DNA from 3 places in the Micromonospora sp. WMMD1155 genome. Region 1 is predicted to be linked to each of the others. Evidence: riboswitches for the same ligand, from Rfam matches in the RefSeq annotation. Region 1 holds a riboswitch; each other region holds the start of a gene.

Region 1 (9,859 bases):
GACATCGGTAGGGGACGATCGTGCGACAGTCGACGGCGGGAGACGGTGTGCTCAGCAGCGATACCTTCAGCTACACCGTTCAGGCCCGATGCTCGGTCGCCCACGCGGCCGCGCTGCTCAGCGACCTGACCCGGCAGGGTGAGCTGCACCCACTGATCGTCCGGGTCCGCCGACTGCCGCCCCGCCCCGGCGCGCAGGCCAGCTACACGATCAACGACCGGCTGGCGGCCGGCCCGCTGCGCTTCACCACCACCTACCACGCGGACGTACTGAGCAACGAGGACGACGAGATCGTCATGGTGGCCCGTCAGTGGCCGGCCACCACCGTCCACAACCACACCCGGCTACGCCCCGAGCCGGACGGCCTGGTCCGCGTCGACGTCGAGATCACCCTGACCGCGCCGACACCGCTGTTCCGGTACGCGTTCCGCCAGGCCCGTGCCGCTCACCTCGCCCTGGCCACCCGCCTGGGCCCGGCCCTGGAACGCGCCAGCAACCCCCCACCCACCACCTGACCCCGCGCGTGCGCGCCCCGCGCGTGCGCGCCCCGCGCCTGCGCGCCCCGCGCGTGCGCGCCCCGCGCGTGCGCGCCCCGCGCGCCGCGTCTCGCGTCTCGCGCCGCGCGCCAAGATCCGAGCAACATCCCGGATGTTGCTGCCTCCGGGGCGCAGGAGGCAGCACTATCCCTGATGTTGCGGGGATCTTGAGGTCGAAACACCCGGCGCGACCGCCCGGAGCGGATCGGCGAGCCCGCAGCCGTCAAGGCCACGCTCGATCATGGATGTAGTGGCCTGATGGTGCCCAGGAGACCCCTGCATCATGGTTGTAGCGCGATCATGGTCCCGTGGTCACGGTCGGGGTGCGGTCGCGGTCGGGGGGCGTGGCGGCGGTCGGGGGTGTGGGTTCGGTCAGGCGCGTGGTCGCGGTCGCGGTGTGGTCACCGCTGGGCTCCCCGGTGGGCGCGTCGGCGAGGATGTGCAGGCCGCAGGCGTGGGTCGCGGTCACGGCGAGGTCACCGCAGGGGCGTCGGGGCACGGCCACCCACGCGGCGTGGTCACCGCTGTGGCCTGGTCAGGGCGCCGTGGGCGTCGACCTGCGGGCGTTGCTCACGGTGGCTGGTCGGGCGGCCCGCTGCCGTCCCCACGGCTTGTAGGTGGAGAGCACCGTCGCGATGATCATGAGGCTGGTCGACACTGCTGGTGCGATCACCAGGTCGGCGCGGTCCCGCGCGGGCAGGGCGGCGCTCAACGCCCCGGCGTGGCGCAGGTTCGGGGTGAGCAGGAACAGCACCAGCCCGACCATCACCGTGGTGAGCACGAGCTTGACCAGCACCCACCGGTAGCGCAGCAGGCCCCACGGTGTGAGCAGCGCGCTGGCGACGCCGACCAGCCAGACCAGGATGCTCAGTGGCGCGAACAGGACCGTGCCGACCAGCGCGCCGACCGGGTAGAGCACCGCCGGGTCGCCGCCCCGTTGCACGGCGATGCCGAGGGTGAGCAGCACCAGGTCGGTGCCGAGCCAGCCCAGCGAGGTGACCAGGTGCAGGGTGAGCAGCCCCTTGCGGGCGGCCGGTGGGATCCGAGGCATACCGCGATGTTGCCCGTCGACCGCGGCCGGGTCGTCCGACGACCGGCGACATCGGGTGTACGCCCCGCGACGTAGCCGTGGCCGGTGCCCCCGGGCAGGTGGGCACCGGCCACGGGTGGTCAGTAGACGGACAGGTGTACGTGGTTGGTGTGGTCGCTGGACGGGTCGCCGCCCGCCCCGCTGTACGACTTCCACCCGCTGCTGGGCAGCCAGATCTGCCGGTACCAGATCACGTAGAGCACGGCGAGCCGGTCGGCGTTGCGGATGAAGTACGCGGCCAGGTTGTTGCCGTACGTCTTGTCGCCGCCGGTGGCGTCCCCGCCGAAGCCGCCCTTCTGCGCGGCGAAGTCGCAGGCTCGGCCCTTCGGGTGTTCGCCGGAGCCCCCGCTGCGGTGGCAGGAGACGTACCTGGTGAAGCCGGCTGCCTTGGCCTGGTTGAGGGCGTGCAGGGTGCGCGGGGTGATGCAGCCGCTGGCCGGCGTGGGGTCGTCGACGCTGCACGACTCCTTCGGCCAGGAGCCGTCGGAGTTGCGGGGCGCGGCCTTCGCGTTGCTGGTGGAGGTGCCCCGGTTGGAGCCGGTGTCGGCGGTGGTCTGTGGCTTCGGGGCCGTGGCGACGGTCAGGGCCCGCTCGGCCTGCTCCTTGCGCTTGGCCATCACCGCGACCTGCTTGCGTTGTTCGGTGATCTCACCGTCCAGGGCGGCGCGGGTGCGGTTGGCCTGGTCCTTGGTGGTGAGGAGGTCGCGCAGCACCCGGTCCTCGTTGGCGGCCACCGCGTCCAGGGAGGCGGCCCGGTCCATGAAGCCTTCCGGGGTGTTGCTGTTGAGCAGCGCCGAGATCGTGCTGAGTCGTCCGGTGCGGTACGCGACGCCGGCGATCTCGCCGACCTTGCCGCTGCGCTGGTCGAGCTCGACCTCGATGGTCTTCAGTTGGGTGGTGAGCTGCTGCTGCCGCTGCACGGAGGTGTCCAGGGCGCGTTTCGCGTCCAGGTAGCCCTTGCTGGCGGCCTCCAGTTGGGCGCGGAGTGCCGGGGTGCCGCCCTCTTCGTCGGAGTCGGGTGCGGCGGCCCGCTGGCCGGTCGGGGGAGCGGCCGAGGCGGTGCCGGCCGGGAGCGCGACGCCGAGAGCGAGCATCGCGACGATCAGGGCCGCCAGTCGGGCGGCGGGTGGTCGTGCTGGTGCCACTGCGCAGTCCTTCCGTCAGCCGCCGACCGGGTTAGCTGACGGGTTCGGGACGGAAGATCCCTACCGCTGACGCGGATGCACCCCAGGAACGTGGTTCCCCGGTTCGCCCGTGCGGGCGATTAGGCGACGACCACCACCGGCGCCGGGAGGCGCCGCCTGGTGGCGGCCGGGACAGAGCCTACCGGTACCGGTGGGGCCGCTGCAGCGAATGTGACGGACGGTGCGTGCGTCATCACGGTGAATCGACCTTCACCACTCGATGGAGCCGCATTCTCCGGATGCCGCGCCCGGCTCGATCTGCAACGTGGCGTGCTCGATGCGGAAGTCGTCGTGCAGGGCGGTGCGCGCGGCGGTGAGCACCGCGCCGACCTCCGCGCCGGGCTCCATGGTCAGGTGGGCGGAGGCGACGTCCATGCCCGAGGTGAGCGTCCAGACGTGCAGGTCGTGCACCTCGACCACGCCGGGGACTGCGGCCAGCCGGTCGTGCACGGCGGTCACCTGGAGGTGTTCCGGTGCGGCCTGCACCAGGATGCGGATGGCCGCGCGGGCCAGCCGCCAGGTGCGCGGCAGGATGAACACGCCGATGGCGACGGCGACCAGCGGATCGGCCCACCACCAGTCGGTGACGGTGATGAGCACCGCCGCGCCGATCACGCCGACCGAGCCGAGCAGGTCGCCGAGCACCTCCAGGTAGGCGCCCTGGATGTTGATGCTCTCCCGCGCGCCGGCGCGGAGCAGGCCGAACGCGGCGATGTTCGCCAGCAGGCCGAGCACCGCCACCACGAGCATCGGACCGGTGATGACCTCGTGCGGGTCGCCGAAGCGGCGGATCGCCTCGATCACCACGTAGACCGCGACGCCGGAGAGCAGGACGGCGTTGGCCAGCGCGGCGAGCACCTCGAGTCGGTAGAGCCCGAAGGTGCGCTGCGGGTCGCCGGTGGCCCGTCGGGTGGCGGTGATCGCGGCGAGCGCCATGCCGATGCCGAGCACGTCGGTGAACATGTGCCCGGCATCGGAGAGCAGGGCGAGTGAGCCGGTGTGCAGGGCGGTCACCGCCTCGACCACCATCAGGGTGGCGAGCAGCCCGAACGCCGCCCAGAGTCGCCCCCGGTGCTGGTGCGCGGCATTGGCGACGGACCCGTGGTGGTGGTCATGACCTGCGCCCACGTGAATCACCTTCCGCCGCGATCCGGGATCCGGTCCAATGTATGTTCACATCGCAATGTGTGCAAGTGTCAGGGCGGCGGGCTCTCATCGGCCTCATCCGGGCAGGTCAGCCGGTCGGGTCGATGGTGGTGAGTCGCTGGGTGGCCCGGGACAGCGCCACGTACAGGGTGCGTACTCCGGCGCCCGGATCCGCCCGGATCTCGCTCGGCGCGACCAGCACCACTCCGTCGTACTCCATGCCCTTGGCCTCCAGGCTGGTGACCACCTGCAACCTCGGCGCGGCGAGCGCGTCGAGCCAGCCGACGACCTCGTCGCGGCGCGGCACCGGCGTGATCACGCCGACCGTGCCCTCCACCTCGGCCAGCAGGTCGGCGGCCGCCTTCACGGTCGCGGTCTCCAGCCCGGTCGCGGGCACCACCAACTCGACCGGATCGACCCCGGTGGAGCGGACGGCGCTCGGCAGCGGCAGATCCGGGTACAGCCGACGGATCTCCGCCGCCGCCACCGCGAAGATCTCGGAGGAGTTGCGGTAGTTCGTGGTCAGCGTGAAGTCGTGCCGTTTGCGCCGCCCCAGCGCCTGGTCCCGGGCCCGGTCCAACTCGTCGGGGTCGCCGGTCCACGCGGTCTGCGCGGGGTCACCCACCACGGTCCAGGAGGCCAACCGCCCCCGACGGCCGATCATCCGCCACTGCATCGGTGAGACGTCCTGCGCCTCGTCGACGACCACGTGCGCGTACTCCCGGTAGTCCTCCGGCCGCTCCCGGGCCGCCGCCCGGGCGGCCCGCTGTCGGTCGGCGGCGGTGCTCAGCTCGCGTACGCCCCCGGCGAGCTGGAACGGGTCACGACGGGCCCGGGCCGGTTGTGCCGGCTTCCCGAGCAGCGCGTCCAGTTCGTCCAGCAGCGCGATGTCGGCGATGGTGAGCCCGGCCGAGTCCAGGTCCCGGTACGCGGCGGTGAGCAGCCGGATCTCCGCGCCGGAGAGGATCCCCCCGGCGTACCGGCGCAGCCGGTCCGGCCGGGTCAGCCAGCCGAGAACGTGCCGAGGGTGCAGACGCGGCCACCACGCCTTCAGGAACTCCCGGAACTCCGACCGCTCGGCGATCTCCGCCTCGAAGGCCCGCTGCTCCGGCAGCCGGGTGACGCCCACCTCACGGGCCTGCGCCCAGAGCGCGGCGAACACCCCGTCGAAGCCGGCCCGGCGCACCTCGTTGCGTCGGGCGCCCCGGTGCAGCGCGCGGTCCCGGATCCGGTCCAGCGTCGTCCGGTCCAGCCGCAGCAGCGTGCCCCGGTAGAGCAGCCGCAGCTCACCCGGGCCGCCCGGCACCGCGTCGCGGGACGCCCGCTCCAGCACCCGACGCATCCGCAGCGAGCCCTTCACCGCCGCCACCTCGGGCGGGTCGGTGCGGGTGGCGGTCATCCCCGGGAAGAGGGTGCCCAGCGAGTGCAGGGTCGCGGTGTCCTCACCGAGCGACGGCAACACCGAGCCGATGTACTCCACGAAGACCGACGACGGGCCCACCACCAGGATGCCGCCGCCCGCGTACCGGCTGCGGTCGGAGTAGAGCAGGAACGCGGCCCGGTGCAGGGCCACCGCCGTCTTGCCGGTGCCGGGGCCACCCGCGACGATCGTCACCCCGTTACCGGGCGAGCGGATCGCCTCGTCCTGCTCCCGCTGGATGGTCGCCACGATGTCCCGCATGCCCCGGCCGGTGGCCTTGGACAGGGTGGCCAGCAACGCCCCGTCACCGACGACCGTCATCCCCTCCGGAGCGGCGGTCGGGTCCAGCAGGTCGTCCTCGATCCGGGTGACACGCTCGGCGCGGGACTGGATCGTGCGGCGACGCACCACGTTCAGCGGCTGCGCCGGGGTGGCCTGGTAGAAGGCGGCGGCGGCCGGCGCCCGCCAGTCGACGACGAGGGTGCTGGCGTCCTCGTCCCGGATCCCGAGCCGCCCGACGTGCAGCACCTGACGGTCGCGCAGGTCCAGCCGCCCGAAGACCAGCCCCTCGTGCTCGGCGTCCAGCGTGTGTCGTCGCTGTGCCGCGTGGAAGACCATCGCGTCGCGCTCCACGAGCGCGCCGAAGGTGCCCACCCGAGCCATCCGGTAGCCGTCGCGCTCGGCGCGGACCGCCGACTGCCGCAGCTCGGCCAACCGGGCGTACACCCGGTCGAGGTGGCGTTGCTCGACGGCGATCTCCTGCTCCAGGCCGGTCTGGTCGGTCAACGCACGCTCCTTCGACTGTCGCCGGCAGGCGGCGGGAACCGCGCAGGCCGACCGCAGAAGGGTACGGCCCCGGGCCCGGCCCGCCGCGCCCGAGGTGCGGGAACGTGCTCAGGCGGGGGTCGCGTCGAGGCTGCGGGAGGGCGGTTCGGCGAGCACCCGGCGCAAAACTCCGGTGAGCGCGGCGTTGACCTCGTCCGGGCGTTCCATCATCAGCATGTGCCCGGCACCAGGGCAGATGGTCAGCTCGGTGGCCGGCAGAGTCGCCGCGATCGACTCCGCGCACGGCGGTGGGGTCAGCCGGTCCCGGTCGCCGACCAGTGCGGCGGCCGGCAGCGGAGCCAGCGCGGCGAGGGTTTCCAGGCGGTGCTGGGCGCCGATGGAGGCGCGGAACCCCCCGATCGAGCGCAGCGAGGCGCGCGCCACCGCCGAGGTCACCAGGCGGAGGTCGGACGGTTCGCAGCGGTCGCCGAACAGCATCCATCGAATGCTCGGCCGCAGCGCGTTCAACAACGCTCGGGGTGCCCGCCACGAACCGCATCGGGCCAACACGCCGGCACCCGTCGTCTCGGCCAGCCGGATCAGCCGGGCGATCCGCGGCGAGAGGCCGTAGACGGTGTGCGTGTGCCCCTCGGCGGTGGTCGAGACGAAGACCAGCCCGGAGGTACGGGCGGCGAAGTGCTCCGGGTGGCGGTGGGCGTACTCCATGATCGTCATGCCGCCCATCGAGTGCCCGACCAGGACCACCGGCCCGGTCGGCGCCACGGTGTCGATCACCGTGGCCAGGTCGTCGCCGAGCTGGGCCAGGGTGGCCGTGGGCAGCGTCATACAGCTGGAGCGGCCGTGCCCCCGCGCGTCGTAGGTGACCACCCGCACCGCCCCGCCGAGCGACGCCGCGCCGAGCGCCTCGACCTGCCGGTGCCAGGCGCGCCCGTCGAGCGTCCAGCCGTGCAGCAGGACGGCTGTCACCTGGGCGTCCGGCGGCCCGGTCACCCCGACGTTGAGCCGTACGCCGTCCGGCATGGCGACCTCGAGCCGTACGCCGTCCGGCTCGGTGACCTCGAATCGCTCCGGCATCGCCACCTCCCCAGGGCCGCCCAGCACCACGAGCACCGGGATACCCGGCGGTAACACCGGCTACCCGCCATGAGAGCACGCCAATCGCGCCAGGGCGAACATTCCCGACCCCGCCCCTGATCGGCGGCGGAAGGCCAAGCTGAACGGCATGGGGTCGTCGGGAGCACCCATGGGTGGGACGCCGGGGCAGGAACGGCAGGCCGGCGGCACGCCCCGTGCCGCGCTGGCCGACCTGCTCGCCGGCAACCGGCGGTTCGTCAGCGGCCGGCCGATCCACGGGCACGACGTCACGGCCGCCGCCGCAGCGGCCTCCGGTGACCAGCAGCCGTACGCGGTGGTGCTCGGCTGCATCGACTCGCGGGTGCCGCTGGAGGCGATCTTCGACCAGACGTTCGGCGCGATCTGCGTGATCCGTACCGGCGGGCATGTGCTCGACCGGGCGGTGTGCGGCTCCATCGAGTACGTGGTCCGGCAGCTCGGCGTACCCCTGGTGATGGTCCTCGGCCACGAGCGGTGCGGCGCGGTGGGTGCCACGGTGGACGCGCTGCGCACCGGGGAGCGGCCCGGGGGGTCGCTGGCGTACCTGGTGGACGAGATCGCCCCGGCGGTGAGCGAGGTCGGGTTCGACGACCCGGCGGTGCACCCGCTGGCCGTCCGCCGGCACGTCCGGCGGACGGTGCGCACGCTGCGCGACGACGAGCTGCTGGCCGGGCCGGTGGCCGCCGGTCGGGTGGCCGTCACCGGCGGCCTTTACGATCTCGCCACCGGTGAGGTCGCCCTCCTCGACCCGGGCTGACCGTCCCACCCGCGCCGCCGGTCCGAGCGCGCGCGAAACCGCCCGCCGGGAAGTCCCGGCGGGCGGTTTCAGATGATGCGGTGGGGGAGGGCTCAGCCCTCGAAGACACCGGCCGCGACGAGGCGCTTCTCGGTGGCCTCCCAGCCGTCACCCGGGTGGGTGGCAGCCAGGGTGTTGATCTCCGCCCGGATCTTGGCGGCGTGGCCGGCGGCGGCCAGCACGCGGATCTCCTCGACGAAGGCGTCCGAGTCGGTGCGCAGGTGCGCGGTCTTGCCGTTGGTCAGGTTCCGCACGTAGGCGTGCTTGCCGCCGTTGAGCGGGATGAGGTACTTGAACTCGCCCAGCACGCTGAGGGCGCCACCCTGGCCAGCCTGGCCGGCCCGGACTGACGCGCGCGCGGTCTTAGAGGTGTTGCTCGCCACGGAGGTACTCCTTGCAAGACGTACGGGAGGACTGGACGTCCGGGGGCTGTGTGCGGGCCGAACGGACTCGGCTCGCGTAGGTGTAACGCGGCAGAAGCCGCCGGTGGAACTGTACAGGACCACGACATCATGCTGGTCGTCGCGGTGTCCTGAGAGGCAACGGCAGCCACCCGTCCGGCTATTCCGCCCGGCGTTTTTTCCGATTCCCTGGCGCACCACGCGTCACAGGAGTCATCATGTGTTGCACGAGCCACCTGGGTGGTCGAGGTCGTAGGGGAAGACGCACCTCGCTCTCCGGGAGGTCACCGTGCCAACGCGTGGCGTCGTATACGTCCACTCGACCCCGCTCGCCGTGTGCTCACACGTCGAGTGGGCGATCGCGCGCGTCCTAGCCGCGCCGGTCAACCTGCAGTGGACGGCTCAGCCCGTCGACCCCGGCGCACGCCGGGCCGAGTGCGGGTGGACCGGCCGTCCGGGAACGGGCGCCGAGCTGGCTGCTGCCCTACGGCAGTGGCCCATGATCCGTTTCGAGGTCACCGAGGAGCCGAGTCCCGGTGCCGACGGTGAACGCTTCATGTACGTGCCGGCCCGTGGCCTGTTCCGGGCCACCGTCGGCGTGGCCGGGGACATCCAGCTCGGCGAGGACCGGCTGCGGACGCTGATGGCCGCCTCCCGGGCCCCGGAGGCGCTGGCGCACGCGCTGGACAAGGCGCTGGGCACCGCGTGGGACGCCGACCTGGAGCCCTACCGATACGCCGGCGACGGCGCGCCGGTGACCTTGCTCACCCGGGTCGGCTGACTCGTCCGCGTGCCGGTCGGGCAACCTGCACGCACGTCGTCGGTGGCGCCTGCGGGCGGAAAGGTCAAGTTGCCCCGATAAGGGGGAACTGATGGGATAGGCCGCGTGTCGAATCGCCCGTGGCGCGCCGCCGTCGCAGTCGCCGCCCTGACCGCCCTGCTCGTCTCCGGCTGCTCCGGTTCCGCCGAACGCCCGGCCCCGACGCCGAGCCCGTCCGGCACCTCGGCGGCGCCCGGCACCTCCGCCGCGCCGCCGGCCGGCGACCCCGCCGCCCGGGCCACCGCGCTGGTCGCCACGCTGTCCGACGAGGACCTGGTCGGCCAGGTGCTCATGCCGTACGCGTACGGCGACTCGGCGACGAAGGTCTCGGCCGGCTCGGCCGCGGGCAACCAGGCCCTCGCCGGAGTCGACACCCCCGCCGACATGATCAGCAAGTACCGGCTGGGTGGCCTGATCCTGGTCGGCTTCAGCGCCGACGACCCGACCAAGGGCAACCAGGAGACCACGAACGTCGACAACCCGAAGCAGGTGCACGAGCTCACCACCGGGCTGCGCGCCGCCGCCGGTCGGCTCGCCGCCGGCCCCGCGCCCCTGCTGATCGGCACC
Region 2 (9,859 bases), 2.2 Mb from region 1:
ACCGCCTCTCCGGATGTCCGCCCTCGGTGCGTCGCCCAGCCGTCGATTCGGGGTCAACGTATGAAATCTATATCACGCATCCCTTGACGCGTCTTTCGGTGCGTGTGACGGTGGATCCCGAGCCAGCGCCCGCCGCCGGCCTGCCTGAAGCCGTTTGACCAGGTCAGATGCGTCGAGACGAGGTGCGGAATGAGTCATTCCGGGACGACCGGCGGGCAGCCGGGGCCGCAGCGGACTGCCGACCGGGCACCCGCGTCGAGCGGGCCGGTAGGGGCGTACACCGAGTTGGTGGCCGGCAACCGGCGCTTCGTCGACGGCACCCCGCACCACCCCAACCAGGACGCCGGGCGCCGGGCCGCCGTGGCCGACGGGCAGCACCCGTTCGCGGTGATCGTCGGCTGTTCCGACTCCCGCCTGGCCGCCGAGATCATCTTCGACCGTGGGCTGGGCGACCTGTTCGTGGTCCGCACCGCCGGCCACACCGCCGGTCCGGAGGTGCTCGGCAGCGTGGAGTACGCGGTGACGGTGCTCGGCGCCCCGCTGGTGGTGGTGCTCGGTCACGACTCGTGCGGCGCGGTCCAGGCGGCCCGGGAGGCCGCCGCGACCGGCACCCGCCCGCCGGGGCACCTGCCCGCGGTGGTCGACGCCGTGCTGCCCAGCCTGCGCCGCGCCGAGGCCGAGGGTGTGCGGGACATCGACGGCATCGTCGACATCCACATCGCACAGACGGTCGAGACTCTGCTCGGGCAGTCGCCCGTGCTGGCCGATGCGGTGGCCCAGGGGCGGTGCGCGGTAGTCGGTGTGTCGTACCGGCTCGCCGCCGGCGAGGTGCGCCCGGTGGCCGCGGTGCCGGCCGGCTTCACGACCCTCGACAGCGACCCGGCCGCGCCCGCCGCCGCCTGACCCGACCGGAGCCGCTCGGCCGCCGGACGCGACGAGGGCCGTTCGGCCGCCGGACGCGACGAGGGCCGCTCCCTGCCCGACCGGGGCCGCTCGGTCACCGGACGCGACGAGGGCCGTTCCGCGCGACGCGGAACGGCCCTCGGTCGATACCCCTGTGGGTCAGAGCAGCGACATGTGGACGTGGTCGGTGTGGTTCGACGGCCCGCTGTACGACTTCCAGCCGGTCGCCGGGAACCAGATCTGGCGGTTCCAGATCACGTAGTAGATGCCCAGCCGGTCGGCGTTGCGGATGAGGAATGCGGCGACGTTGTTGCCGTACTTCCGGGTGTCCTCGTTGTGCCACGGGGCGAAGCCGCTCTTCTGCAGCGACCAGTCGCAGGCGCGGCCCTTCGGGTGCTCCCACGGCCCACCGGAGCGGTAGCAGCCGACGAACCGGTTGAAGCCGGCCCGCTTGACCTCCTTGTACGCGTGCAGCGTGCGGGGCGTGACGCAGCCGGACGTGGTGGGGTCCTTCTCGCTGCACGACTGTGGCTTCCAGTCGCCGTCGGCGGTGCGGCCGGGGCCGATCTTGGCAACCGGTGACGTGGCGTCAACCAGGCCGCCGGTGAAGCCCTTTCCGCCGACGAGGGAGAGCGCCTTGTCCGCCTCGCTCTTGCGCTTCGCCATCAGGGCGGTCTGCTTCTGCTGCTCGCGGACCTCCGCGTCGAGAAGTTGCTTGGCCTGCTCGGCGCGGGCCTTCACCGCGTTGACCTCGGCGAGCTTCTTCTCGTTGACCATGTTCATCTCGTCGAGAAGCGAGGCGCGCTGGACGAACGCGTCCGGGGCCTTGCTCTCCAACAGCATCGCGAGCGCGCCGATGCGGCCGGTCCGGTACGACTGGGCGGCGATCTGCCCGACCTGTGGGGTCAGCGCGTCCAGGTCGGCCCGGGCCCGATCGACCTCCCGCGCCAGCTCGCCCTGCCGCTTCTTGGACTTGTCCAATTGGGACTTGGCTGCGGAGTAGTCGCGGTTGGCCTGCTCGATGACGTCGGTGAGCAGCTGCGGCTCGCCGTCCTCCTCGTGCCCGGACGGGGTGGGAGTCGTCGGGGCGGCGTGGGCCGGGAGGGGCCCGGCGAGCACGGTCAGTGCGGCGATCACGGCCACCACGGGTGTCAACCAGCGGCGTAGGGGTGCCGTCACAATGTTCCCTTCCGTCGACCGCCGACCGGGTTAGCTGACGGGTTCGGGGCGGAAGTGGCCCCTACCGCTGACGCGGATTCACCCCACGTACCTGGGTCCCCGGCTCGCCGGTTGGCGATTGGGCGGTGGCACCGCAGACGCCGCTTCGCGCCTTCATCGGTGACCGGCAGCGAGGTTACCCGAGAGTCGACCGGGTGAGCTACGCCTGGATGCCGACCAAAAGCGTCATTTCGCCATAGCGGTGAGTGACCAGTGACGCGGTTCTCAGGGTGTGGGCCCGATCTGGTCACGCTGAGGAGTGTCACCATGTCGTATCCGTGCTCCTGTTCGGCTCCGGCCACCGGTCGGCGGCGGTCGATGGGGGTGCGGGCCGCGTCGGGTCGGGCTCGTCGGAGTGACCCGTTCGCGGTGAGATCAGTGCGGCGAGCGCCTCGGCCCGGTCCGGCTGCGGTCGCGGGGCGGTGGCGTCGGCGGGCGACGTGCTGTCCGTGCGACCGGCGGCGGTCACCACCGCGGCCAGCCCGGTGGTCAGCGGCACGGCGGCGATCAGGCCGAGGGTGGCGACCGCGCTGCGGACGATCTCCTGGGCGAGGAACTCGCTGGTGAGGATCTGCCCGATCGGACGCGAATCGGCGGTGAGCAGGAGCAACAGCGGCAGCGACGCGCCCGCGTACGCCAGCACGATGGTGTTGACAGTGGACGCGATGTGCGCCCGGCCGACGCGGGTCGCCGCCCGGTACAACTGCAACCGGGTCAGGCCGGGGTTGGCGTGCGCCAACTCGGTGACGGTGGCCGCCTGGGTGACCGTCACGTCGTCGAGCACCCCGAGGGAGCCGATGATGATGCCGGCGAGCAGCAGGCCGTGCAGGTCCACGTCGCCCTGGAACATCGACAGGGTGGTGGCTTCCTCACTGCCGAAGCCGGTGAGGTGGGTCGCGGCCGTGGCGACGGTGGCGAGCACGCCGGTCAGCACCAGGCTGCCCAGTGTGCCGAGCACCGCCACCGACGTCTGTGCGGTGACCCCGTGCGTCAGGTAGAGCACCACGAACATGATCAGCGCGGCGCCGACCACCGCCACCAGTAGCGGTGACTTGCCCGCGCCGATACCCGGCAACACGAAGGTGAGCAGGATGGCGAAGCTGGCGGCCAGCCCGGCGAGCGCGGCGAGACCCCGCCACCGACCGAACGCGACGATCGCGGCGGCGAAGACGACAGCCAACCACAGCATCGGGGTGCCCCGTTGGTGCTCGGCGACGTTCCAGTTGCTGATGGTGGGGTCGGTCGGGTCGGTCAGCTCGACCAGGATGACCTCGTCGCCGACCTCGACCCGGGGTGCGCCCGGCCCGTCGGGCACCGGCGTCTCGACCTGCTCCCCGGCCGACGGTCCGTCGTCCACACGGACGTCGACAGTGCCGCAGCGGCCGTCACCGACGCGCGGTGTGCCCTCGGGGCTCGACGGCGACGGCGGGCACGGTTCCATCACCACCCGGGTCACCGTGCCGCGGTAGCGCGGCACGTCCGCCTCGCCGTCCGACTGCGGTGACCCGCCGCGCGGCCAGAGGACCAGGGCCGCGATCACGGTGGCGACGAAGAGAGGCACCACGGTCATGACGAGGATCCGTCGCACCCGGGGTGGGGCGGACGGAGCGGGACGGGCGTGGTCGGAACCCAAGGTGAGACTCCCAACGATCCGTTGCGGGGTACGTGTCAGTGGGCCGGTCGGTTCACCGTCACTGCGGAAACGTGGTGGAGGAACTCGACGGTTCGCCGGCTGACGATCGCTCGGTCACGGACAGTCAGGGTCTGACCCGACCGGCTGGCCGCGGCACCACCGTGCGACGGCGACGCTGCCCGTTCGTGCCTCGGTCCACCGGCGGTCATCGTGGGGAATGCTAACCAGCCCGGTCGGGGGACGCAGGTCGTGACGGAGTGTCGGCGGTCGAACCGCTCGCGTGGCGGCTCACCGACCGGCATGTTGGAGACATGGCCGCACCGTCACCGCCCGACCCTGGTCCGCACACCCCGGCGGCGCCGCACGACGAGCACGCCGGGCACGACGAACACGCCGGGCACGACAAGCACGCCGGGCACGATCCCGAGATGTTCCGTCGTCGTTTCTGGGTCTGTCTGGCTCTCACCGTCCCGGTGGTCCTCGCCAGCCATCTGGTGTCGGACCAGGTGGGCCTGAGCTGGGACGTACCAGGCCGTTCCTGGGTGGGCCCCGTGCTCGGCTCGGTGGTGTTCTGGTGGGGCGGCTGGCCGTTCCTCGTCGGCGCGGTGCGGGAGGTGCGGGACCGCGCCCCCGGGATGATGCTGCTGGTCGCGATGGCGATCACCGTGGCCTACGCGGCGTCACTGGCGACCAGCGTGGGCGCCTTCGACCTGGACTTCTGGTGGGAGTTGGCCGCGCTGGTCACCATCATGCTGCTCGGGCACTGGCAGGAGATGAAGGCCATCGGGCAGGCCCGGGGGGCGCTCGCGGCGCTGGCCGCGCTGCTGCCGGACGAGACCGAACGGGTCGCGGCGGACGGACAGGTCGAGGCGGTGCCGGTGTCCGGCCTGCGGGTCGGTGACGTGGTGCTGGTCCGCCCGGGCGGTCGGGTGCCGGCGGACGGTCGCGTCGTCGACGGCGACGCCGAACTGGACGAGTCGATGATCACCGGTGAGTCACGGCCGGTCGCCCGGTCGGTTGGTGACCGGGTGGTGGCAGGCACCGTGGCCACCGACTCGGCGATCCGGGTACGCGTCGAGGCGCTGGGTGAGCAGACCGCGCTCGCCGGGATCCAGCGGATGGTCGCGCAGGCCCAGGGCTCGGGTGGGCGGGCGCAACTCCTCGCCGACCGGTTCGCGGCCGCACTGTTCTACGTGGCGACCGGCACCGCCGTGCTGACCGTGCTGGTCTGGAGTGCGCTCGGCCGACCCGACGAGGCGGTGGTCCGCGCGGTCACCGTGCTGGTGATCGCCTGCCCGCACGCGCTGGGCCTCGCCATCCCTCTGGTCGTCGCGCTCTCCACCGCGTTGGCCGCGCGGTCCGGGATCCTGGTCAAGGACCGGTCGGCGTTGGAGCGGATGCGGACCGTCGGTGCGGTGCTCTTCGACAAGACCGGCACGTTGACCCGGGGCGAGCACGCGGTGACCGACGTGCTGCCGGTGCCGGGTGTCCAGCGGGACGAGGTGCTGCGGATCGCGGCGGGCGTCGAGTCGGACAGCGAACATCCGCTGGCCCGGGCCATCGTGGCGGCGGCCGGGCCCGCCGGACCGCTCCCGGCCACCGGGTTCCGGTCGCTGCCGGGCCGCGGCGTGCGGGCGACTGTCGACGGTACGGAGTACGCGGTGGGCGGTACGGCGCTGCTGCGGGAACTCAGCCTGGCGTTACCGACCGAGCTGGAGACGGCGACCGGGCGGTGGTCGACGCGGGGGGCCGCGGTGCTGCACCTGGTGCGGCTGCCGGAGGCCGTGCTCGGCGCGTTCGCGCTGACCGACGAGGTACGCCCGGAGGCGCGGCGGGCCGTCGACGAGCTGCGCGCCGAGGGGGTCCGGACCATCGCCATGATCACGGGTGACGCCCGGCCGGTGGCCGAGGCGGTCGCTGCCGAACTCGGGTTCCGGCCCGGCGTCGACGAGGTCTTCGCCGAGGTGCTGCCCGCGGAGAAGGACAGCCGGGTGGCCGACCTGCAACGGCGGGGGTTGATCGTGGCGATGGTCGGCGACGGCGTGAACGACGCGCCGGCGTTGGCCCGAGCGGACGTCGGTATCGCGATCGGCGCGGGCACCGACGTGGCGATCGAGTCCGCCGGGGTGGTGTTGGCGTCGTCGGACCCGCGCGGGGTGGGTGCCGTGGTGCGGCTGTCCCGGGCGTCGTACCGCACGATGCGGCAGAACCTGGCCTGGGCGGCGGGCTACAACGTGGTGGCGCTGCCGCTGGCGGCGGGGGTGTTGGCGTGGGCCGGTGTGGCGTTGAGTCCGGCGCTGGCGGCGGTGCTGATGTCGGCGTCCACGATCGTGGTGGCGCTCAACGCGCAGTTGCTGCGCCGGGTCCGTCTCGGGCAGTCGGACTGAGGGCTGTCAGCCGCGCTTCATCAGACGGCCGACCGCCGCCATCATCTCGGTGGCCATCTCGTCGGCCCGGCCCTCGGCCGCCCCTTCGTGCATGCAGTGCCGGGCGTGCCCGTCGAGCAACCCGAGCGCCACCTTGTCGAGGGCGGCCTGGATCGCGGAGATCTGGGTGAGCACGTCGATGCAGTAACGGTCGTCGTCGACCATCTTCTCGATGCCCCGGACCTGCCCCTCGACCCTGCGGAGGCGCGCGAGCAGCTGGTCCTTGCTGGCGGTGTATCCCCGAATCGGGGCGGGTGTGGTCATGCCGGCAAGGATAGCCTACCCCCCGGGGGTATGGTACGGTCGCTTCCGGTGGGATACCCCCACCCCGTACCGGTAAGGGAGACGTTTCGATGGTCAACACGACGTACCAGGTGCAGGGCATGACCTGTGGGCACTGCGTGAGCGCGGTCACCGCCGAGGTCGGTGCCATCGCGGGCGTGCACGGCGTCCAGGTCGACCTCGCGACCGGCCGGGTCACCGTCGACAGCGACCAGCCGTTGGACACAGCTGTCGTCCGGGCCGCCGTCGACGAGGCCGGCTACAACCTCGTCGACGCGTGATCGGAGGGGCGGCATGCGCACGGTGACGAAGCTGGCCGGGTTCGCCGTCGGCCTGGCGGCGGTCTTCGGCACGACGTACGGGATCGGCCGGGTGGTCGACCGCGCCCCGGCGGCCGAGAGCCGGCACGTCGACGGCCCGGCTCCCGCGACGGGCGCCGCCGACGAGGCCGCCGACCGGCTCCCCGGCGGCCTGCTCGTCTCCGACCGTGGCTACACCCTCGAAACCGTCGACGTTCCGGCCGACGAGTTCGCCTTCCGGATCGTCGGGCCGGACGGCCGCCCGGTGACCCGCTACGACGTGGCGCACGACAAGCGGATGCACCTGATCGTCGCCCGGCGGGACCTCTCCGGCTTCCGCCACGTGCACCCCGACCTGGCCCCGGACGGCACCTGGCGGGTCGACACCCCGTTCGACGGCGCCGGGCAGTGGCGGGCGTTCGCCGACTTCGCCCCGACCGGGGGTGAGCCGCTGACCCTCGGTGTGGACGTGACGGTCCCCGGCGAGCTGACCGAACGACCGCTGCCACCCCCTTCGACCAGCACCACCGTCGACGGTTACACGGTGACCCTGACCGGCGCGCCGCAGCCCGGCCGCACGTCACCGCTGACCCTGAGCGTGAGCCGGGACGGGCAGCCGGTCACCGACCTGGAGCCCTACCTGGGCGCGTACGGGCACCTGGTGGCGCTGCGCCGAGGTGATCTGGCGTACCTGCACGTGCACCCGGACGGGACACCGGGGGACGGGCGGACCCGCCCCGGCCCGGCGATCACCTTCCTCGCCGAGGTGCCGTCGGCCGGCAGCCACCGGCTCTACCTCGACTTCCGGCACGGTGGGGCGGTGCACACCGCCGAGTTCACCGTCGTCACCGGCGGCATCTCGACCGGGCCCGTTCCCAGCACGAGCGGACCCGCGCCGACCGGGGGCGCCGACCACGGCACCCCCGGGCACGGGCACAACTGACGGGACGAGACGATGACCACCACCAGCAGACCGCTACCTGAGGCGCCGAACCGGATCGAGTTGGCGATCGGCGGGATGACCTGCGCCGCCTGCGCGGCCCGGATCGAGAAGAAGCTCAACCGGATGGACGGCGTGAGCGCCACCGTCAACTACGCCACCGAGAAGGCGACCGTCCGGTACGCCGACGGCGTCACACCTGACGACCTCATCGAGACCGTGCAGAAGACCGGCTACACGGCCGCGCTGCCCAGCCCGCCGACCGAGGAGCAGTCGGTCGACCCGCTGAAGGGTCCGCGTACCCGGCTCTGGGTCTCGGTGGCGCTGAGCGTGCCGGTGGTGCTGCTGGCCATGGTCCCGGCCTGGCAGTTCGACTACTGGCAGTGGCTGTCGCTGACCCTGGCCGCCCCGGTGGTGGTCTGGGGTGGGTTGCCGTTCCACCGGGCGGCCTGGACCAACCTGCGGCACGGCGCGGCGACGATGGACACTCTGGTTTCGCTCGGCACCCTCGCTGCGTTCGGCTGGTCGCTCTGGGCGCTGTTCCTCGGTGACGCCGGCATGCCGGGGATGACGCACCCGTTCCGCTTCGACATCACCCGCACCGACGGTGCCGGCAACATCTACCTGGAGGCCGCCGCCGGGGTGACCGTGTTCATCCTGGCCGGGCGCTACTTCGAGGCCCGGTCCAAGCGGACCGCCGGCGCGGCCCTGCGTGCCCTGCTCGAACTCGGCGCTCGCGAGGTGGCGGTGCTGCGAGACGGGGTGGAGACGCTGGTCCCGGTGGACCGGCTCGCCGTCGGTGACCGGTTCGTGGTCCGCCCCGGGGAGAAGATCGCCACCGACGGCGTGGTCGACGAGGGCACCTCCGCCGTCGACGCCGGCATGCTCACCGGTGAGTCGATGCCCGTCGAGGTCGGCCCCGGTGACGGCGTGGTCGGTGCCACCATCAACGCGGGCGGGCGACTGGTCGTCACCGCGACGCGGGTCGGCGCGGACACCCAGCTCGCCCGGATGGCCGACCTGGTCGAGCAGGCGCAGAGCGGCAAGGCGGCCGTGCAGCGGCTGGCGGACCGGATCTCCGGTGTGTTCGTGCCGATCGTCATCACGCTCTCCGTCGGCACCCTCGGCTGGTGGCTCGGGACCGGAGCCGGCCCGACCGCCGCGTTCACCGCCGCCGTGGCCGTGCTGATCATCGCCTGCCCCTGTGCGCTCGGCCTGGCCACCCCGACGGCGTTGCTGGTCGGCACCGGGCGGGGCGCCCGACTCGGTGTGCTGATCAAGGGACCGGAGGTGCTGGAGTCCACCCGCCGGGTGGACACCGTGGTGCTGGACAAGACCGGCACCGTCACGACCGGCCGGATGACCCTGGTGGACGTCGTGCCGGTGAGCGGGGAGGACCGGGCCGAGCTCCTCCGCCTCGCCGGTGCGGTGGAGGCCGCCTCCGAGCACCCGATCGCCCGAGCGGTCGCCACGGGTGCCGCCGAGGCCGGTGCGCTGCCCTCGGTGACCGGCTTCCGCAACCTGGAAGGGCTGGGCGTGACCGGCACCGTGGACGGGCGGGTCGTGCTGGTCGGCCGGGCCCGGCTGCTGCGCGAGCTTCAGCTCGACGTACCGCCGGAGATCGAGTGGGCGGTCAGCGAGGCGGAGGCCGCCGGCCGTACGGCGATCGTGGCCGGCTGGGACGGGCGGGCCCGGGGCGTGCTCGCGGTCGCCGACGTGGTCCGGCCGACCAGCCGGGCGGCGGTGGCCCGGCTACGCGCCCTGGGGCTCACCCCGGTCCTGCTGACCGGCGACAACACGACAGTGGCCCGGGCGGTCGCGGCCGAGGTGGGCGTCGACGAGGTGATCGCGGAGGTGTTGCCGGCCGGCAAGGTCGACGTGGTCAAGCGGCTCCAGGCCGAGGGCCGGTCGGTGGCGATGGTCGGTGACGGGGTCAACGACGCCCCGGCGCTGGCCCAGGCCGACCTCGGGCTGGCCATGGGCACGGGCACCGACGTGGCGATCGAGGCGTCCGACCTCACGCTCGTCCGGGGCGACCTCGACGCCGCGGTGGACGCCATCCGGTTGTCCCGACGCACGCTCGGCATCATCCGGGGCAACCTGTTCTGGGCGTTCGGTTACAACGTGGCAGCCCTGCCGTTGGCCGCCGCCGGGTTGC
Region 3 (9,859 bases), 3.6 Mb from region 1:
CCCACCATCCGTGCGGCGTACCGGATCGCCGAGGGCGACCCGAACTTCGCCGCCACCGACGACTGCGGCGTGGTGCTGCGCTACCTGCCCGGCACCCCGATCAAGGTGATCGACGGTTCGGACGAGAACATCAAGGTCACCCACCCGGTCGACGTGCACCTGGCCGACAAGCTCTTCCAGCTCGCGGCGGCACAGGCACCCCGGCTGACCGACCACCGCAGCTACAGCGAGGAGCTGACCGGCCGCACCATCGTGGTGTTCGGCGGCAGCTACGGCATCGGCCACGAGTTGACCGGGCTGGCCCGACGCTTCGGCGCTCAGGTCTTCCCGTTCAGCCGTTCCAGCACCGGCACCCACGTGGAGCGGGCCGAGGACGTCGAGGCCGCGCTGACGACCGCGTTCGAGGCCACCGGCCGGATCGACCACGTGGTGGTCACCGCCGGGATCCTGGAGCGGGGCGAACTCGCCGAGATGGACGAGGAGACCATGGACCGGGTGCTCCAGGTCAACTTCGTCGGCCCGGTGACCATCGCCCGCCAGGCGCTGCCCTATCTGCAGCAGACCAAGGGCCAACTGCTGCTGTACACCTCCAGCTCCTACACCCGTGGGCGGGCCCGCTACGCGCTCTACTCGGCCACCAAGGCCGCCCTGGTCAACCTGACCCAGGCGCTCGCCGACGAGTGGGCCGACGTCGGCGTACGCGTCAACTGCATCAACCCGGAGCGGACCGCCACCCCGATGCGGACGCGGGCCTTCGGCGAGGAGCCGGAGCACACGCTGCTCGCCGCGGAGGCCGTCGCCCAGTCGTCCCTGGACGTGCTGATCTCCGACCTGACCGGCCAGGTGATCGACGTACGCCGGGCGCCCGGTGACGCGGGCACGCCGAGCGTGCCGACGCAGGGCGGGCCGGGTCAGGTCGAGACGGCGGCCGACGCGGCGTCGGCCAACTGACGCCCACGCCTGCGGAACCACGAACGGAGCGACATGCGCGGCGACCTGGTCCGAAAGTTGGCTGCCCGCTGCCTGAGCACCGGCTTGGCCGTGCTGGCCTTCGTCGTGCTGGCGCTCACCGACGCCACCGGCTGGGGCCTGGCGGTGGCCGTCGCGGCAGTGGTCGCGGCGGCCGCGGAGCAGCGCGTCCGGCCCGGCGCCGACCTCGTCGCGGAGACGACGCTGATCGCCGCCGCCGTCCTGGTGGGTTACTGGCGGCGGCTGGACGACGGGTTCGACGTGGCGCTGGTCGCCACCGCACTGGTCCTGCTGGGGCTGGTGCTGCTGGTGGGGCCCCTGCGGACCGCCGGCAACCTGGAGATCCGGGCGGCGAACCTGCCGGTTCGCGCCTGGACGCCGGTGGTCGCCGACCAGCTCGGCACCGCGCTGCTCGGGCTGCTCGCCGTGGTGGCCGTCGCCGCCGCGCTGACAGTGCCGGCCGTGGTGCCACTGCTCGCCAGCCTGCTGGTCGGTGCGGGTGCCGGGGCGGTCGGGCTGGACCTGGCCCGGCGGCGGTTCCGGCCGGGCGCCGGCGGTGGGGCGGTGGGCCGCGCGCTGCGTCGGCACCAGCCGGAGTTCGTGCTCTACTTCTCGGCCCCGCCCGGTTCGGAATACCAGGTCACCATGTGGCTGCCGTACCTGCAGCGGATCGGCCGCCCGTTCCTGGTCATGCTGCGCGAGCCGGAGTTCCTCGCCCCGGTCGCCGCGGCCACCGACGCCCCGGTGGTCTACTGCCCGACCCTGCGGGCCATGGACGAGGCGCTGGTGCCGAGCGTGCGGGCGGCGTTCTACGTCAACCACGGGGCGAAGAACAGCCACTGCATCCGTTTCACCCAGCTCACCCACGTCCAGTTGCACCACGGCGACAGCGACAAGGCGCCGAGCGCCAACCCGGTGTCCGGGATCTTCGACCGGATCTTCGTGGCCGGTCCGGCCGCGATCGACAGATACGCCCGCGCCGGGGTGCGGATCCCCGCCGAGAAGTTCGTGGTGGTCGGCCGCCCGCAGGTCGAGTCGATCCAGGTACGCCCGGAGCCCGCGCGGGGTCTGGCCCACCCCACCGTGCTCTACACCCCCACCTGGACCGGGCACCACGCCGACGCCGACTACTGCTCCCTGCCGGTGGCCGAGCGGTTGCTGCGTTCGCTGCTGGAACGCGGCGCGACGGTGATCCTGCGGGCGCACCCGTACACGACGCAGAACCCGTCGTCGGCACGCCAGTTGGGCCGGCTGACCGAGCTGCTGGCCGCCGACCGGGCCCGCACCGGCCGGCAGCACGTGTTCGGCGCGGCGGCCCGGGAGCTGAGCCTCACCGAGTGCGTCAACTCCTCCGACGCCCTGGTCTCCGACGTGTCCGGGGTGATCTCCGACTACCTCTACTCCGGCAAGCCGTACGCGGTGACCGACATGGGCGGCGCGGGCGACCGGTTCGTGGAACGCTTCCCGCTGGCCGGTTCGGGTTACGTGCTGCGCGGAGACATGTCCAACCTGGACGGTGTGCTGACCGACCTGCTGGACACCGACCCGCTGGCCGAGGCCCGCTGGGCCACCCGCCGCCGCTACCTGGGCGACTTCCCCGCCGAGTCGTACGCCGAGGCGTTCCTGACCGCCGCCCGCCGGGAGCTGGCACCGACGCCGGAACTGGCCGCGCCCACACCGGTGTAGCTCCTCAGCGGTACGGGTCCAGCAGCGCCAGCACGGCCGCCGGGTCCTGCACGTGCGCGTTGTGGCCGAGACCGGGCAGCGTGGCGACCGGCACCCCGTACTCCTTGAGCTGTTCGTCGGTGACCATCGGGTCGTGCTCGCCGCGCGCCAGCACGACCGGCACGTCGGTCGCCGCCAGCAGCGCGGTCAGGTCGGGCTCTCCCACGGCGAACGCGGTCGGGTCCATGGCGAGGCGCCACCGACCGTCGACCTGACGCAGCCCGGCGTCCACCACCGGATCGTCCGGCGGGACCAGACCGGCCAGGCCGGACACCCGCAGGTAGCGGCGTGCCGCCTCGGCGCGGGTGGCGAACCAGCTCACCGGCCGCGCGGCGAGGTCGGCCGCGCGGGTCAGCTCGTCGGGTGACCAGACGGCCTTGATGCCCAGGCCCACCACCGCGTCCACCGGTGCCCCGGCGGCGCGGGCGGCCAACGCGAGGCCGACCACCCCGCCCAGCGAGTGTCCGAGCACCACGAGCCGGTCGCCGGGCGCCAGGCCGCGCGCCACCCGGTCGGCGAACCCCGCGAAGGTGTACGACGGCAGCGGCTCCGCCCAACCGTGACCGGCCAGATCCGGTGCCAGCCACCGTCCCGCCCAGCGCTGCTCCAGCAACGGCGCCCACGGCAACCAGACGTCCCCGGTCGTGCCCATCCCGTGCAGGAGCAGCAGGACCCGCCCACGACCGGCTTGACCACCCCATTCATCCACCACGGCCGCAGTCTCCCACGGTTCTCGGCCGGGTACGAGAGTCGTCGCCTCCGCCGGACACCGACGGCACCGACGAGAACGCCGCGGGCGTCGGCCCCTTGTGGGGGACGACGCCCGCGGCGGTCAGCGTGCCCGGGTCAGGCGGAGTAGCCCCGGCTGGCGATCCAGTTGGCCAGGTCGATCGTGGTGATCCAGTACGACGGGTCGGCGGCGTTGGCCGAGTCGGCGATCCGCACGGTACGGCCGTTGTCCTGGTAACCCACGACGGCGATGTAGTGCCCGCCGCCGTAGGAGTGCCAGCCGCCGTCGGTGTCGACGGCGTCGCCGACGACGTTCGCGACCACGCCGCGGCCGTCGGTGATGGCCTCGACGACGTCGGCCTGGAGCCGGTCCATCTGGGCCGGGCTGGGGGCCCCGGCGAACATCCGGGTCCGGTACGGGGAACCCTTCACCTCGGCGTTGAGCACCCGGGTGGTGTCCTCAGCCGAGTTGGTGCCCATCTCGGTGGTGCCCAACTCCGCGCCGAGCTCCTCCTGGGTGCGGTCGATCCCGGCGGCGCTGAGGGCGTTACGGGTGGCCGCCGGACCGCAGTTGTAGTACGTGTTCTGCGCCTCGTAGTCGTAGTCCAGCACCTTGGTCGCGGGCGGCTTCGGCGGCGTCGGCTTACGGGTGAGGTCGGGGTTGCTCTTGGCCTTGGCCGCCGGCGACGCGGCGCTGGTGGCCGGGGCGGCGGTGGTCGGCGCGGCGCCGGCCGACGGGGATTCCGCGCGCACCTCACCACGGGAGGCGGCGACGTCGCTGCGCATCTCGGCGACGGTGGTCGCGGTGCGCCGGCCGGCGGGGGCGTCGTCGGCGGTGGTGAGCAGGGCGCCGGTGGTGGTGGCGATGGCCAGGGCCGCAGCGGAGGCGGCGACGATCTGGTACGGGCGCTCGGTGGCGAAACGGCGGAGCTGACGCTGCAGGGTGTGCTTCACGGGGTCCTCCACGGATCGGGGGGAGAGCGGCACACCGGCGCCCGAACCGGTGTCCGGGCAGGCGTCGACGCGCGGACCGTGGTCCGCGGATGGTGAACCGCTCAGGGGAACGCCCGGCGCGGCCGGGCGGTTGGGCGATGACCCGGGGGTCAGCTCACCGTCACTGGACGGATGAGCGGGGGCACCGCTGCGCCGTGGAGGCGAGGGAACAACCAAGGGGTGGAAAGGTGCTGCACGAGGATGGAACTCCTTCCGACACCGCCTACCGGGTTAGCTGACGGATTCGGGCGGGAAGATCGCCCTACCGCGGGCCATTGCTCGCGGATTCACCCCGGACTTACTGATGGGTCCCCGGTTCGTTGATCACGATTGAGCGGGTCGGCGCGGCGTCGCCTTCTGCGATCGGTTACCGCACCGGACGGGACGACAGTACTGGCCCGTCCGCACCCCTGCCAAGCCAGCTTCACCTGCGTAAACCCGAAATGGCGAGGCAATTTCTGCGCGTATTGCCGATGACGTGACTCGATGGGACAAGCGGTTGCGGTGACGCCTGGGGGCGACAACCGGACAGGCCGCCAACTATGCGACCGGATTCGCCGGAAGAATCGCGCCGATCGCGCCGGACGCCCGATTCCCGGTCGGCGTGAGCCGGCTCACGTCACGGATCGGGCTCAACTCGCCCGGGCCGGCCGCCAGCGTGCCACGACCGCGGGTCGGAACGCGCCGGTCACCGCCCGCCGCGCGGGTAGCGGGTCGGTTCGCAGCCGGACCGCCGCCGCCCCGGCCTCCGTGGCGAGGACCCGTGCCGAGTCGGCAGCCAGTTCGGCGTCCCGCCAGGCGGCCCGTTCCCGGGCCGAGGCGGCCTGGTAGTCGGCCAGCCTCGCGTCCCGGATCGTCCGGCTGAGCAGCACCTCCTGCTCGACCGGGTGCCGCCGGGGATCCCAGCCGCGCCGATGCGCGAACACGTCGCCGAGCTGCGCCATGGTCAGGTCGCCCCGCCAGTACGCCGCCATCGCCGCGCGATGCAGGTAGCGCTCCCGGGCGGCGTACTCGGCCGGGGTATGGGGGGTGTGCGGGGTGGGCAGCGCCCCGGCACCCGCGAAGCGACGGGCGGCGGTGTCCGCCTCGTCGTAGGCGGCCCAGGACCGCTCCATCTCCTCCTGAGCGGTCAGCCAGGCGGCACGCCGCCGCTGCGCGGTCCTGGCCGCGCCGGCCGCGGCGACCGCCACCTCCTCGGCGTACCGACGCCGGTCGGCGGCCTCGGCGGCGGCCACCTCCCGAGCGGTGGGGGCGGTCGAGGGCGGATCGTCCGCGGGCCGGTCCCGGTCGGGGCGGGCCACCAGCAGGGCGAGTACGCCGAGGGCCAGCAGGAACAGCGTCGACCAGATGGCGGCGGCCTGCGGCACCTCGGTCACGAACTGGTAGAAGACAGCGGTCTCCATGGTCGGCACCTCGGGCAGAGAGCGATGCGATGGGGAGCCGCACCGGCCACCGGGCCACGGCGGAGCACGGGCCGGTGGGGCGCGGAGCTGGTGGATCGACAGGCGCGGCGGCGGGACGCTCGTCCCGGTGACTCAGCGCCCGGGCGGGGCTCGGGGTGCCCGGCTGCTCGGGGCGTGGCCGAGGGGCAGCCGGTCGGACCCGGCCACGCCCACCGGCAGCGGGCCGGTCGTGACAGCGACCTGCTCAGCGGGCGGCGCTGGTTGCGGGTCGACCGACCACGCCGAGGAGGTGTCCTCGACGGGCTGCTCGGTCACCGCCCGCGCCTCGTGCACGCCCTCCTGCGTGGAGGTGGACGAGCAGGTCGCCGGGAGCGTGCCGGGGGCGAACGACTGTGGCACGGCGGCCGAGGCCGGGCCCGCGCCGAGCGCCAGAGCCGCGACGACGGCGAGGCTGGTCAGCACCCGCGTCGCCCAGCGCGCCACCCACCACAGCGGACAGGTGAGCGCGACCGGAAGCACGAGCCCACGCTACCGCCGTACCGGCCTCGGCGCACCGACCACGGGCGTGTCGTCCAGCGCCGCGCCGAACCCCCGCTGAGCAGGGTGGACGGTGTCAGCGCGAGTCGACGTACGGTGATCGGTCGTTGGTCTGCTCGCCGCCGGCGGCGGCGTCGGGGCCGCCCGCGCGTTGTCGGGGGACGGTCGTCGGACGGGCCGGGCGGCGCGGTGCGAGTCGACGCATCATCGGCGTCTCGACGAAGCGGTGCAGCAGCCCGGCGAGAACCAGGTTCACCACCAGGAAGCCGAGCACCACGACCGGACCGCGCCAGCCCGTGAACCCGGTCCCCCAGTCGCCGCTCAACCGCAGCACGCTCGTCATCACCAGGACGTGCACCAGGTAGAAGGCGAAGGAGACCTCCCCGAGCCAGACCAGCGGCCGGGACCGCCACGGCGACCGCTTGTCCCGCACGTCGGCGTCCGCGGCGGCGGTGATCACCAACAGGTACGCGACAGCGAGCAGCGTGGTCCACAACTCCGCGCGGATCCACTGGGCGGCCGCCACCCAGGTGGCCACGAAGACCAGGCTGGCGACGGTCAGCCCCGGGCCGCGCCAGAGACCCCGGCGCATCAACTCGGCCGCGACCGCGCCCAACCAGAACTCCAGCGACCGTACCGGCGGGAAGATCTGGGTGAACCACCACCGGCTCACCTCCGGCACCAACTGCTGGGCCGGCCAGAGCGCGAGGATCAGCAGCGGCAGCGCGACGATCAGCACCCAGAGCAGCTTCGGGCCGGCCCGGCGCAGCAGCGGCAGCGCCAGCGGCAGGCACAGATAGAAGAAGAACTCGCAGGAGAGCGACCAGCTCACCGTGTTGACGCTGTAGAACCAGCCCATCCGGGGATCCCACGCCTGCAACAGCAGCAGGTTCTCCAACGCCACCGCCGGCAGGACCGGGTCGGCGAACCACCAGGCGACCAGCAGGGCCGCACCCCACAGCACCAGATGGTTCGGGTAGATCTTGGCGACTCGACGCCGCCAGAAGGTGCGCCGGGAGTCGCCGACGCGGGCCGACCAGACCAGCACGAAACCGCTGAGGATGAAGAAGAACTGCACCCCGGACAGGCCGAGGGTGAACAGCGCGTCCACAACCGCCTGGTAGTCCGGCTCGGCGATGATCCGCATGGTGCCGGCGTGGAAGCCGAAGACCAGCAACGCGGCGATCCACCGCAGGCCGGTCAGCGAGGGCAGCCGGGCGGGCACGGCGGCGGTCGACACCGCGGCGGCGCTGGTCATGCCGGGATCCCGAAGCTCGGCACTGTCACCAGCACGTCCGTATCCTCCTCGGCGGGGCGTCGGACGACGCGACGGCGACGCCCGCGACGGCCCGGCAGGGCCGCACCGAGGCACCCTACCGGGTCACTCTCGGGTGAACCGGACGCGTCCCGCACCGCCTGCCCCGCTACCGGCACGCCGGACCGGTGACCTGCGGACCAGCCGCCGTTAACCTTCCGCTCGGCGGGAGTTCAGGGACTCCACCATCGGCGGTCACGTCGGGTTCCGGGCCCGGCCACCCGGGTCGTCAAAGGTGGCGGACGTGGTCAATGAGCCGACGCACGCACCGCTGCTGAGCATCGTCGTGCCCGTTTACGGCGTCGAGGCGTACCTGTACCAGTGCCTGGAGTCGATTCGGGCCGACATCCCGGCGGGCGAGTCGGACGCGGTCGAGATGGTCGCCGTCGACGACGCCTCCCCGGACGGTTGCGGCGACATGCTCCGCTCCTACGCCACCGGCCGGGACGGGGTCCGTGTCGTACACCTGAGCAAGAACGTGGGCCTCGGCCTGGCCCGCAACGCCGGGCTGGACGTGGCCACCGGCCGCTACGTCTGGTTCGTCGACAGCGACGACTGGTTGCCACCGGGCACGATCGCGGCGGTGCTGGACCGGCTGCGCCAACACCAGCCCGACGTGCTGATGCTCGACCACCTGCGGGTGCACGAGGACGGTCGGCGAGAGGTCGACGCGAGCAGTCACCTGCTGCGCGGCATCACCGGCGTCACCCGCCTGGACGACCAGCCGCAGCTGCTGCGGGTGCAGCACACCGCCTGGAACAAGGTGGTCCGGCGGGACTTCCTGGACCACCTGGAGCTGCGCTTCTTCCCCGGCTGGTACGAGGACATCCCGTTCAGCCACCCCCTGCTGATCGGCGCCGAGAAGATCTCCGTGCTGGACCGGGTCTGCTACCTGTACCGGCAGGGTCGGCAGGGCGCGATCACGTCCACCCGCAGCGGCCGGCACTTCGACGCGTTCGCCCAGTACGAGCGACTGTTCGAGTGGGTCGCCCGCAAGCACCCGGACGAGCGGCTGCAGGCCGAGCTGTTCCAGCTGATGATCAACCACTATCTGGTGGTGGTGGGTAACGACGGGCGGCTGCACCCGCACCTGCGGCGGGACTTCTTCCACCGGGCCGCCGAGCACTACCGCCGGTACCTGCCCACCGGCGGTCATCCGCTGCCGTCGGGCGTGGCCGGGCTCAAGCACCGCCTCGTCGGGCGCGGCGACTGGCTGGCGTACTCGGCTCTGCGGCAGGCGCACCGCGTCGCCGGTCGCCTGCGTCGTCCCGGCCCGGCCGGCGGCGTCGACACCGGCACCGGCTCGGTCACCGCCGACGACGACCCGGGCCGAGTGGCGGACACCGCGACGACGGATGACGGCGAGGCCGTCGCGACCCAGCGGCGCGACGCGCTGGCCGGGAGCCGCCTGCCGTGACCGTCCCCACCGCACCACACGCCGGGGGCCGGGTCGGCTCCCGGCGCCCTGGTTCTCCAGGTCGTCCACCCGCCGGGCGGACGACGACAGCACCACCGCACCCCGGTGCGGGCGTACCCGAGCAGAGGTCGGAATGACGGCGACAATCAAGATCGGACCGCACGCGGTCGGTGCCGGGGAGCGACCGTTCGTGGTCGCCGAGATGTCCGGCAACCACAACGGTGACCTGAACCGGGCACTGGCCATCGTGGACGCGGTGGCCGAGAGCGGGGCGCACGCGCTGAAGCTCCAGACGTACCGCCCGGACACCATCACGATCGACGTCGACACCCCGGCGTTCCGGATCTCCAACGGGCACGAGTTGTGGGGCGGCGAGAACCTGTACCGCCTCTACGAGCGGGCGCACACCCCGTACGAGTGGCACGCCCCGATCTTCGAACGGGCCCGCGAGCGCGGTCTGACCGTGTTCTCGTCACCGTTCGACGCGACAGCCGTGGAGCTGCTGGAGTCGTTGGACGCGCCCGCGTACAAGATCGCTTCTTCGGAGTTGGTCGACCTGCCGCTGATCCGGCTCGTGGCCGGCACGGGCAAGCCGATGGTCATCTCCACGGGCATGGCGACGGTCGCCGAGATCGACGCCGCGGTGCGGACCGCCCGGGACGGTGGCGCGGCGGGCATCGTCCTGCTGGCCTGCACCGCGTCCTACCCGGCGCCGCCGGCCGACAGCAACCTGCGCCGGCTGCCGGTGCTGGCCGGCGCGTTCGACGTGCC

What was found. Region 1 has a riboswitch for cyclic di-AMP ahead of O7617_RS19915 (hypothetical protein). Riboswitches for the same ligand answer to the same signal wherever they lie in the genome.
Region 2: another riboswitch for cyclic di-AMP. It lies ahead of O7617_RS09490 (hypothetical protein); the one in region 1 lies ahead of O7617_RS19915 (hypothetical protein).
Region 3: another riboswitch for cyclic di-AMP. It lies ahead of O7617_RS02415 (C39 family peptidase); the one in region 1 lies ahead of O7617_RS19915 (hypothetical protein).

The regions. Positions count from the first base shown of each region.
Region 1 is NZ_CP120742.1:4,307,721-4,317,579, forward strand. It holds gene O7617_RS19900 (SRPBCC family protein) at 48-515, shown strand; gene O7617_RS19905 (hypothetical protein) at 835-1,005, opposite strand; gene O7617_RS19910 (hypothetical protein) at 1,072-1,587, opposite strand; gene O7617_RS19915 (hypothetical protein) at 1,707-2,720, opposite strand; cyclic di-AMP (ydaO/yuaA leader) riboswitch at 2,776-2,907, opposite strand; gene O7617_RS19920 (cation diffusion facilitator family transporter) at 3,021-3,938, opposite strand; gene O7617_RS19925 (AAA family ATPase) at 4,045-6,162, opposite strand; gene O7617_RS19930 (alpha/beta hydrolase) at 6,271-7,236, opposite strand; gene O7617_RS19935 (carbonic anhydrase) at 7,406-8,032, shown strand; gene O7617_RS19940 (hypothetical protein) at 8,125-8,454, opposite strand; gene O7617_RS19945 (DUF3145 domain-containing protein) at 8,762-9,253, shown strand; gene O7617_RS19950 (glycoside hydrolase family 3 N-terminal domain-containing protein) at 9,350-9,859, shown strand, end outside.
Region 2 is NZ_CP120742.1:2,112,641-2,122,499, reverse strand. It holds gene O7617_RS09495 (carbonic anhydrase) at 190-903, shown strand; gene O7617_RS09490 (hypothetical protein) at 1,063-2,082, opposite strand; cyclic di-AMP (ydaO/yuaA leader) riboswitch at 2,087-2,217, opposite strand; gene O7617_RS09485 (YibE/F family protein) at 2,384-3,754, opposite strand; gene O7617_RS09480 (heavy metal translocating P-type ATPase) at 4,183-6,141, shown strand; gene O7617_RS09475 (metal-sensitive transcriptional regulator) at 6,148-6,444, opposite strand; gene O7617_RS09470 (cation transporter) at 6,534-6,743, shown strand; gene O7617_RS09465 (hypothetical protein) at 6,757-7,704, shown strand; gene O7617_RS09460 (heavy metal translocating P-type ATPase) at 7,717-9,859, shown strand, end outside.
Region 3 is NZ_CP120742.1:585,994-595,852, forward strand. It holds gene O7617_RS02400 (bifunctional cytidylyltransferase/SDR family oxidoreductase) at 1-951, shown strand, start outside; gene O7617_RS02405 (CDP-glycerol glycerophosphotransferase family protein) at 985-2,655, shown strand; gene O7617_RS02410 (alpha/beta hydrolase) at 2,660-3,406, opposite strand; gene O7617_RS02415 (C39 family peptidase) at 3,541-4,377, opposite strand; cyclic di-AMP (ydaO/yuaA leader) riboswitch at 4,622-4,763, opposite strand; gene O7617_RS02420 (hypothetical protein) at 5,049-5,819, opposite strand; gene O7617_RS02425 (hypothetical protein) at 5,952-6,338, opposite strand; gene O7617_RS02430 (acyltransferase) at 6,433-7,614, opposite strand; gene O7617_RS02435 (glycosyltransferase) at 7,916-9,088, shown strand; gene pseI (pseudaminic acid synthase) at 9,222-9,859, shown strand, end outside.